DNA from 3 places in the Paenarthrobacter sp. TRD_SC_7 genome. Region 1 is predicted to be linked to each of the others. Evidence: predicted binding sites of a transcription regulator. Region 1 holds the regulator's gene; each other region holds the start of a gene.
The links. Region 1 encodes HrcA, which represses chaperone genes, less so after heat shock. Its sites were predicted from a motif close to TTNGCACTCGNNNNNNNCGAGTGCNAA; they were not measured.

Region 1 (3,271 bases):
GAGTTCATCACGGTCCCCCTTAGCCAATGCCTGGACGAGCACCAGCCGGACCGCCGGCTGCTCCTCAAAGAGGACCTCGGATGCCTTCACGGTCAAGGTGCCGGCTCCGGCCTCGACCACGGTGCCCGTCAGCCGCACGCCCGAACCATCCGCTATATCCACAGGCTCGCCCACAGCCAAGCGCTTGACGGTGACAGCATGGCGGGCCTCGGCACCCTCGAGCACGAAAGTGGAACCGGGGATCACCTGGCCGAGGCTACCCGCCGGCGTGAAGAAAACGGGATTGCTCACCGCTACAGGTTACCGAGCTTGTCCCGCAGCTTGGCGAACATACCGCCGCTGGCCACAAGCTTTCCTTCGGTGAACTGCTCACCGCGAATCTTGGCGAGCTGCTGCAAGAGTTCTTCCTGGGCGGGGTCGAGTTTGCTTGGCGTCTCAACATGCAGGTGCACTTTCAGGTCGCCACGTCCGTAGCCCCGGAGGTGCGTGACACCCAGACCGCGGAGGGTAATGACTTCGCCGGATTGGGTGCCGGCCTTCACGTCAATGTCCTGTGCGCCGTCGAAGGTGTCCAGCTGCAGCTCTGTGCCAAGTGCCGCTGCCGTCATGGGCACGCTCAGTGTGGCATGAAGGTCGTCGCCTTCACGCATGAACATGGAATCGTTGTTGACCCGGATCTCTACATAGAGGTCACCGGCGGGACCACCGGCGGGACCCGCTTCGCCCTGGCCGGACAACTGGATGCGTGTACCGGTTGCGACACCTGCCGGGACCTTGATGGTGAGGGAACGGCGGCTGCGGATGCGGCCCTGTCCATTGCACTCGTTGCAGGGGTCTTTGATGACCGTGCCAAAGCCTTCGCAGGAACCGCAAGGGGCGGTGGTCATGACCTGGCCGAGGATGGATCGGACAGCCCGCTGGACCTGGCCGCTGCCTCCGCAAATGTCGCAGCGTTCCGGGTGGGTGCCGGGGCGGCAGCAGCTGCCATCGCAGGTGGGGCAGACGACGGCGGTGTCCACTTCGAGCTTCTTGTTGACACCGAACACGGCGTCCTTCAGATCGATGCGGACGCTAATGAGCGCGTCCTGGCCGCGACGGACACGGGAGGCCGGCCCACCGTGGCCGCCGCCTCCGCCGAAGAAGGTGTCAAAGATATCCTGGAACGCGAAACCCTGACCGGAATAGCCGCCACCGAATCCGTTGTCGGTGCCGTTCTCATTGCCGGTGGCATCGTACACCCGGCGCTTCTGGGGGTCAGACAATACTTCGTAAGCGTGGGTCACGGCCTTGAACTGTTCCGCGACATCTTCACCGGGGTTTACGTCGGGGTGCAGTTTCCGCGCCAACTTGCGGTACGCCTTTTTGATCTCTTCCCCGGTGGCTTCCGGCGAGACTCCCAAAACGTCATAGTGGCTGCTCAAAGTCGGTATCTCTTCCTTGTTGTACTGCGGATGTTTCCTCGGAGCGCTGTTCAGTCGCCGAGAATGCGGGAAAGGTAACGGGCCACGGCGCGAACGGCTGCCATGGTGGTGGGATAATCCATGCGTGTCGGACCGAGAATCCCCACCTTGGCACCGGAGCCGTAACCCGTAGCCACGACGGATGCCTCAGCCAAGCCGTCGTAAGGATTCTCACGTCCAATGCTCACGGTGACGCCGCGGGGATCATCCCCCATGTCAGATAACAACCGGAGCATGACAACTTGTTCCTCGAGTGCTTCCAGTACCGGACCGATGCTCAAGGGAAAATCGACGTTGGAGCGGGCCAGATTGGCCGTTCCTGCCATCAGGATGCGCTCTTCGCGGCTGGTATCACTGAGTGATTGGAGTCCTTGAGCCAAAGTCTGCGCCAGGCTTCGGAGTTCCGGCGGGCACAGGGCAACTACGGAAGGAAGCACTTGAGGCAGAAGAGCCAGTTGGGTGGCGGCGATGCTGCCGAGGAATCGGGACCTCAGGAGCATCAGGGCCTCGTTGCTTACGTCAGAGCCGGCGTCGATGACTTTCTGCCCAACGCTGCCCGTGTCCGCTATGAGGACCACGAGCACCTGCTTTGGGGCCAACAGGACGAACTCCACGTGTCGGACCAGCGCACGGTTGGAGTGCGGATACTGCACGACGGCGACCTGGTTGGTCAGCTGCGACAGGAGCCTTACGGTGCGCTCCAGGATGTCGTCAACATCATCCGGGCCCTCAAGCAACGAGTGGATCGCCCTGCGTTCGGCGGCCGAGAGCGGCTTGACCTGCGAAATGCGGTCAACGAATAGGCGGTAGCCCTTGTCCGTCGGGATTCGGCCTGCACTGGTGTGGGGCGCTGCAATGAGGCCTTCCTCTTCCAAGACAGCCATGTCGTTCCTGATGGTGGCACTGGAAACGCCAAGATGATGCCGCTCCACGAGGGCCTTCGATCCAACAGGTTCCCTGGAATGCACGTAATCCTCAACGATGGCACGAAGCACTTCCAGCTTACGCGGCTCACTCATTGCTCCACCTCCTGACGACTGCCATGGTCGCTGCGACCGGTCAACGCGGGATCTCAATCGGACCACCACACTTAGCACTCAACATGCCCAAGTGCTAACAAGTCTAGTATGAGCCACCCCGTTGCTAGCATTGAAACCTCCCGCGTGCGGCTTCGGCCCGCACCATGAACCAGCACAAAAGGTAGGAATCCCTTGGCTTTCGACAATTGGGGCCCGCAGGATCTGTCCGCTCCAGCCAAAAAACAGTTGCCGGAAGTGGCCGTCCAGCGGGGAATGGTCCTCGAGGACGTGCAATCGGGCTGGGTGGGCGAAGTTACCCGCGTTGAGAAATCGGGCGGAATGCATGTGGTCTCCCTCGAGGACCGGCGTGGAAAGATCAAATCCTTCCAGCTGGGATTTGGCTTCCTGTTGGACGGGCAGGCCATACGGTTGATGCCTCCTGCCGCACGCCCTGCCGCGTCCGCCGCTCCGACTGGCCGGACAGCCTCAGGATCCGTGCGGGTGCAGGGTCAACGTGCGCAGGTGGCCAAGGCCAGCCGCATCTGGGTGGAAGGGAAGCACGACGCCGAGCTCGTCGAGAAGGTCTGGGGTGACGATCTCCGTGTGGAGGGCATCGTCGTGGAGCCTTTGCACGGCGTTGATGACCTGAAGTCCGCCATCGCCGCTTTTAATCCCGGCCCCGGTCGCCGTCTTGGCATCCTCGTCGACCACCTTGTCCCGGGCTCCAAGGAGTCCCGCATCGCAGCCGACGCCATGACGGTGCCAGGGGCGGCAGGGAACGTCTTGATTGTC
Region 2 (3,271 bases), 740 kb from region 1:
CTCAATGAGGGCAACCACGGAACCGCCGGTCTTCTGCTGAACAGCGATCATTTCGCTCAGCAGGTCCTCGCGGGCATCGATCAGGTCATCGCCAAGCAGGACGGCGAAGGGCTCGTAGCCAACGTGCTGCTTTGCACGAAGGACAGCGTGGCCCAAGCCGTTGGGGTCGCCCTGGCGGACGTAGTGGATGTCACCCAGGTTGGTTGCGGACTGAATGGCCTCAAGCTTGGCGGTGTCGCCCTTTTCAGCCAATGTGGCTTCCAGTGCCGGCACACGGTCAAAGTGGTCTTCCAGTGCCCGCTTGCTGCGTCCCGTGATCATCAGGACGTCATGCAGGCCCACCTTGACTGCTTCTTCGACGACATACTGGATGGCGGGCTTGTCCACCACGGGCAGCATTTCCTTCGGCATCGCCTTAGTGGCGGGAAGGAACCGGGTGCCGAGGCCCGCTGCGGGGATGACGGCCTTACGGACAGCGTTGTTTTCTAGAGTCACCGGACTAATGTAACGGAAGGAACACATCAACGGCTAAACCCCTCGCCGCGCCGGGACGCACATTTCGTTCCGGATGGACAGCCTCTGCTGCTCTCCAGGCAGGGCGAACCTCACGATCGGACACAGATGGCATCGAAGGAAGACATCCGCAGCAGCCGGCGATTGCACAGGCGGACCCTTACTCCGGAGTACATAGCGAATGCGGGCGAGTCGCTTGCGCGGCACGGGACTGGCTGGGCGGCGAACATCTCCCCCGGCACGACTGCCACCTTCGCCGTGTATGTAGGCGTAGCTTTCGAGCCGCCCACCCTCCCCCTCATCAATTCACTGCACGAAGCCGGGCACCGGGTACTGTTGCCCGTTTGCGAACCCGGCCGACAATTGAGTTGGGTGTATTGGACACCTTCCACGGCCTTTGTCAGGTCCTCCTATGCGCCTATAGACGAACCCGAGGGTGAACGTTTGGAAAGCTCGGTGATAGCCGGAGCCGCGGGGATCTTCATGCCCGCCACCGCAGTGGACCGGGACGGCAACAGGATCGGCCAAGGCGGCGGCTACTACGATCGGCTCCTCCAAGGCCTCGATGCTTCCGGCCAACGTCCGCCCACCATCGCAGTGGTGTACGACGACGATTTGTTGCCTTCATGCTCCATTCCCGCCGAGGCGTTTGATCGCCCAGTGCGTCAGGTGCTGACTCCGTCGGGCATCGTGCAGCTCCACGACGGTGTGGGACCCCACTGAACGCCCTTGGCCTGGCAGGTGAGGTCTGGCACATCCCCTGGTACATGCCACAGTGACCGATGATAGAATTGGCACTCAGGCCCTGCGACTGCTAAAAGCGGAAATTCTCCGCCGTTGCTGCACAGGACCTGAACTTTGTCCTAAAGGAGGAACTCAGTGCCAACATACGCATACGCCTGCAAAGACTGTGACCATGCCTTTGACATCGTCCAGTCCTTTTCTGACAGCTCCCTGACGGAGTGCCCCGAATGCAAGGGCTCGCTTCGGAAGAAGTTCAACAGCGTAGGCGTCGTCTTCAAGGGCTCCGGGTTCTACCGGACTGATTCCCGCGATGCCAAGGGCAGCACAGTTTCCGCTGCACCAGCCGCCCCGGCCGCTCCCTCGTCGGCACCTGCAGCCGCACCGGCAGCCGCAGCGGCAGCCAACTAACCGGGTTTTCCACATAGGGCACCGGGCCGCTGTTACGTCGCCCGGGCCGCTGGCTAACGTGGCGGCATGCCACTTACGTCACGCAGCGCCCTCCTCGCCCGCGCCGAGCGTTCAGCAGCAGCCTCCGGTAGTTGGCCACCGCTGAACCGTACGCCCGCCCGGGCACCCCATTCCCCTGTCGGACGCACTTCAAGCTCTGGCCGGTATCGTCCGGGAGACCGTGGGGGTCAACGGCGGCCGCGAGCCGGATTCCGCTCTTGGATTGCACGCAACCGCCGCTTGGCAGTAGCGCTCCTGCTGTGCGTGGCTGCTGGCATCGCAGTCCAGCAACTCACCCCTGCCGCGGAGCAGCGCGTGGGCATCGTAGTAGCAGCCCGCGACCTCCCAACGGGTACTAGCCTCACCGAAACTGATTTCACCAGTGTGGGGGTTCCCGCGGACCTCGCGATTACCGGGGCTGTGGAAAACGTCGGCACCCTTGTTGGCCGCCAACTCGCGTCGCCCCTTGGCAGAGGGCAGATCCCTACAGAGTCGAGTCTGCTGGGTCCTGGTCTCCTGACGGGGGCACCCATGGGCTCGGCAGCGGTTCCCCTCCGGATGGCGGACCCCGCGTCCATCCAGCTACTCTCTCCCGGCCAGCTGGTGACGGTAGTCCTCACAGCAGCGGGCTCCTATGACGAGGCCAGGCAAAGCCAGGTCCTGGCCGGCCCGGTGCCCGTCCTCTGGACGTCAGCCCAGGGCGGCAAGCCTGGCGAATGGCTAGGGACAGGCGACACCGACGGCCTGGTGGTGGTGGCAGCCGATCCCCAGCAAGCAGAAAAGCTTGCCGGCGCATCAACGCAAGGCAAGCTCTTCTTTGTTTTGGTCAGTCCTTGATGGGCGGCTCAGCTACCGCTGGCCATTCAGCCCCAGTGCGGAGGCTTCTGCTCCTTCAGCCACTGCTCATGGTCGTAACCGGAGTCGTCGCCCCATCGCCGGGGGTCGTCCTCAGCGGCTTTCGTAGGAAGAATGCCGTTGGAGCCTGTCGTGGCTGCTGTGGCCTTCCGGTCCGCAGCTTCTTCGGCGGCTCTGTTGCCCGGTTCGCCGGATTCCTGCGTGGCACGGTCTTCTGTGCCTGTTTCCTGATCCATCAGTGGCGCTTCTTTCCCATTCTCTGCGGAGCTATTTGTCTCGGCATCCCCATTTGCCGGGCGGACGGCGGCCTCAGGTTCGCCGTCTGCATGGTCTGCGGAAGCGGAGGTGAACGCGGGCTGTGCATTGCCCGGATTCAATTGTTCACCATCCACGTGCAGGAAACCATGCTGGGACGCCGACTGCGCGATGTGGTTCTCAAGCCCGAGATACGAACCGATCCGGTCCGCGCAGGACGAAGGGTCCGTGAAGACCTCGATGGTCCAGAGCGACATGTAGCGCCAGCCCATGCGCTCCAGCAATTGCGGCCGCAACCGGCTGCGTTCACGGACGCTCATCCGTCGGTATCGTTCAGTGCCATCGGATTCGATGGCAACCGGGGTGGGGATTTCGGCGCCTTCCCGGCCAATTGTGTGGACGGGGTCAGCCGCCGCTGCTATATCCAGGACGCCATCATAAAGATGCCAGACGCGTG
Region 3 (3,271 bases), 1.3 Mb from region 1:
TACTTGGGTACGCAGCCCTGTTGTCCAACCTTGACGAGGGAACAAAACGGCGGCCCCCACCAAAATGGTGAGGACCGCCGTCGTTTGCTCTGAAGCGTGACGCTACAGCTTAGGAGGCTTAGAAGCCGCCCATGCCGCCCATGTCGTCGCCGCCGGCAGCCGGAGCGTTCTTCTCAGGCTTGTCGGCAACTACAGCCTCGGTGGTCAGGAAGAGACCAGCGATGGAAGCAGCGTTCTGGAGAGCCGAGCGGGTGACCTTTACGGGGTCGTTGACGCCGGCAGCCAGCAGGTCTTCGTAGACACCCGTGGCAGCGTTCAGGCCGTGGCCGGAAGGCAGGCCGCGAACCTTGTCCACCACAACGCCCGGCTCGAGGCCGGCGTTGAAGGCGATCTGCTTCAGCGGTGCGTCGATAGCAACCTTGACGATGTTGGCACCGGTTGCCTCGTCACCCTGGAGGGTGAGGTTGGCGAATGCCTTGGCGCCGGCCTGGATGAGGGCAACGCCACCACCGGCAACGATGCCTTCTTCAACGGCAGCCTTTGCGTTGCGGACTGCGTCCTCAATGCGGTGCTTTCGTTCCTTGAGCTCAACTTCGGTTGCGGCACCGGCCTTGATGACTGCAACGCCGCCGGCCAGTTTGGCCAGACGTTCCTGCAGCTTCTCGCGGTCGTAGTCGGAGTCGGAGTTCTCGATCTCGGCGCGGATCTGGGCCACGCGGCCTGCGATCTGCTCGGCGTCGCCGGCGCCTTCAACGATGGTGGTCTCGTCCTTGGTGACAACAACCTTGCGGGCGGTGCCGAGGAGTTCCAGGCCAGCGTTTTCGAGCTTGAGGCCAACCTCTTCGGAGATGACCTGGCCACCGGTAAGGATGGCGATGTCGGCGAGCTGTGCCTTGCGGCGGTCACCGAAGCCCGGAGCCTTGACGGCAACGGACTTGAAGGTGCCACGGATCTTGTTGACGATCAGGGTGGCCAGGGCCTCGCCCTCGATGTCTTCAGCGATGATCAGCAGCGGCTTGTTCGACTGCATGACCTTCTCCAGAACCGTGACGAGTTCCTTCACGTTGGAGATCTTGGAGTTCACGATCAGGATGTACGGGTCCTCGAGGACCGTTTCCTGGCGCTCAGCGTCGGTGACGAAGTAAGCGGAGATGTAACCCTTGTCGAAGCGCATGCCTTCGGTGAGTTCGAGCTCCAGGCCGAAGGTGTTGGATTCCTCGACCGTGATGACGCCTTCCTTGCCCACCTTGTCCAGGGCTTCGGCGATCAGGCTGCCGATTTCCGGGTCGCCGGCGGAGATGGAAGCCGTAGCTGCGATCTCTTCCTTGGTTTCGATTTCCTTGGCGGAGGCCAGGAGTTCGCTGATGACTGCTTCAACAGCCTTCTCGATACCGCGCTTGAGGGACAGCGGGTCGGCGCCGGCGGCAACGTTGCGCAGGCCTTCCTTCACCAGTGCCTGGGCGAGAACCGTTGCAGTGGTAGTACCGTCGCCAGCGACGTCATCCGTCTTCTTGGCAACTTCCTTGACCAGTTCTGCACCGATCTTCTCGTAGGGGTCGTCCAGCTCGATCTCCTTGGCGATGGAAACGCCATCGTTGGTGATCGTGGGGGCGCCCCACTTCTTTTCGAGGACGACGTTGCGTCCACGCGGGCCGAGGGTGACCTTGACGGCGTCTGCGAGGATGTTCAGGCCCCGCTCGAGGCCGCGGCGTGCCTCTTCATCAAATGCAATGATCTTGGCCATAACGGCGGTAGTCCTTTCGGGACAGTCGTTAAGAAGGTACCTGTCAGATGGGGTGCCCGCGACGGACGGTCCTTTGCTCGCGGCCTCTGTATGCCCCGCGCTCCGGACCTCACCCCACCAAGGTGTTTCTTGATCCTCCGCCGATCCGCCAGCTTGTCCGCCGCCGGGGTTAACCGGGCCGGACTTAGCAGTCGAACCGTAGGAGTGCTAAATCAATAATTAGCACTCGACCGGGGAGAGTGCAAGCAGAGATGCCACTTTGCTCTATAAACAAAGGGGTTTCAGCCGTGGGCTGACGGGAATGAGCGTGGAGGTCGCATTCGAACTACGCGACGCGAACGCCTTCGGCCTGCGGACCTTTCTGACCCTCCCCTAATTCGAACTCAACCCGCTGGCCTTCTTCGAGGGCGCGGAACCCATCCATCTGGATGGCGGACCAGTGCACAAAGACGTCGTCGCCGGATTCATCCACAGTGATGAAGCCGTAGCCTTTTTCGGCGTTGAACCATTTGACGGTTCCCAAAGCCATGATGCCCACACTTTCGCAGTAGCAAGACCGGTTGCCGGGATCTCCGTACCGGAATTAATCCACTGTAACCACTGTCACTAGCACCGCGCTGCCATGGAGGGGCAGGGCACCGCTTTTGTTATTGAGGCTTAACCGAGTTGGGGCATTTCAGCTCAGGAACGGGCTCGATGCCTACTGGTAACCGGGCCCGGCCACAACCACCAGCGGCTGTTGAACCTCGGGCGTTTCCACGATCGTCTGGATGCCCAGCAAGGTACCCAGCGCTTCCGCGTTGGCCTTCTGCTCGGGAGCGTTGTAGAAGATCACGGACGTCTGCTGCGGCAGTCCGCCCCAATTTCCCACCGTACTCAGTGCCCAACCGTCGCCCTGCACGAGGCCGGCCACCCGGCCTGCCAATCCCGCCGTCCCGGCGCCGTTGTAGACAGCCACCGGAGTGGTCTTATCCACTGGAGCCGACGACGTAGTTGCAGAAGGAGATTCCGACGGCGTCGGTTCGCCGCTGGGCTCACTGGAAGCAAGGGGAACGCTGCTGGATTCGGAGGGTGCCGCGGACGGCGCCGTAGAGGTCTGCTGGGCTCCCGGCGTCGTGGTGTTCGACGAAGCGCTGGGTGCTACCAGTCCAAGATTCGGGAGGATCAGGAAAGCCACCAGTCCGAGCACCAAGGCCACTGCCCCAACGGTCAGGACCGGCCACAGGGTGGGGCGTGCGGTCGATTGGGCGTCGCGGTGAACGCCTTGGCGGGACGTGTTCTGCGGAACCTGGTCGAATTCGTCCTTGGCATATTTGGTCATTGTGAAGCGGTGTCCTTGCTGGTTGCTACTGATAGATCAGCCTGGCGATTTACGCGTCGGACCCCAAGCGACGTGCAGTCCTCGCGCGCTGGCGGGACGTACGTAGTCTACGCAGTCTCTTGACGAGCATGGGATCGTGGGCCAACGCGTCCTCGGTATCTATGAGCGCATTCAGGATCTGGTAATAGTGTGTGGCGGAGAGATCG

Region 2: the regulator HrcA is predicted to act here: its motif matches at 1,305-1,331, upstream of AC0J5Z_RS09270 (FmdB family zinc ribbon protein).
Region 3: the regulator HrcA is predicted to act here: its motif matches at 1,929-1,955, upstream of groL (chaperonin GroEL).

Annotation. Positions count from the first base shown of each region.
Region 1 is NZ_CM149587.1:2,650,247-2,653,517, reverse strand. It holds gene AC0J5Z_RS12960 (16S rRNA (uracil(1498)-N(3))-methyltransferase) at 1-291, opposite strand, end outside; gene dnaJ (molecular chaperone DnaJ) at 294-1,421, opposite strand; gene hrcA (heat-inducible transcriptional repressor HrcA) at 1,472-2,479, opposite strand; gene AC0J5Z_RS12945 (DUF3097 domain-containing protein) at 2,672-3,271, shown strand, end outside.
Region 2 is NZ_CM149587.1:1,910,331-1,913,601, reverse strand. It holds gene galU (UTP--glucose-1-phosphate uridylyltransferase GalU) at 1-522, opposite strand, end outside; gene AC0J5Z_RS09275 (5-formyltetrahydrofolate cyclo-ligase) at 583-1,236, shown strand; gene AC0J5Z_RS09270 (FmdB family zinc ribbon protein) at 1,393-1,665, shown strand; gene cpaB (Flp pilus assembly protein CpaB) at 1,732-2,541, shown strand; gene AC0J5Z_RS09260 (AAA family ATPase) at 2,568-3,271, opposite strand, start outside.
Region 3 is NZ_CM149587.1:3,930,411-3,933,681, forward strand. It holds gene groL (chaperonin GroEL) at 119-1,744, opposite strand; gene AC0J5Z_RS18695 (cold-shock protein) at 2,070-2,273, opposite strand; gene AC0J5Z_RS18700 (LytR C-terminal domain-containing protein) at 2,445-3,065, opposite strand; gene AC0J5Z_RS18705 (DUF3263 domain-containing protein) at 3,115-3,271, opposite strand, start outside.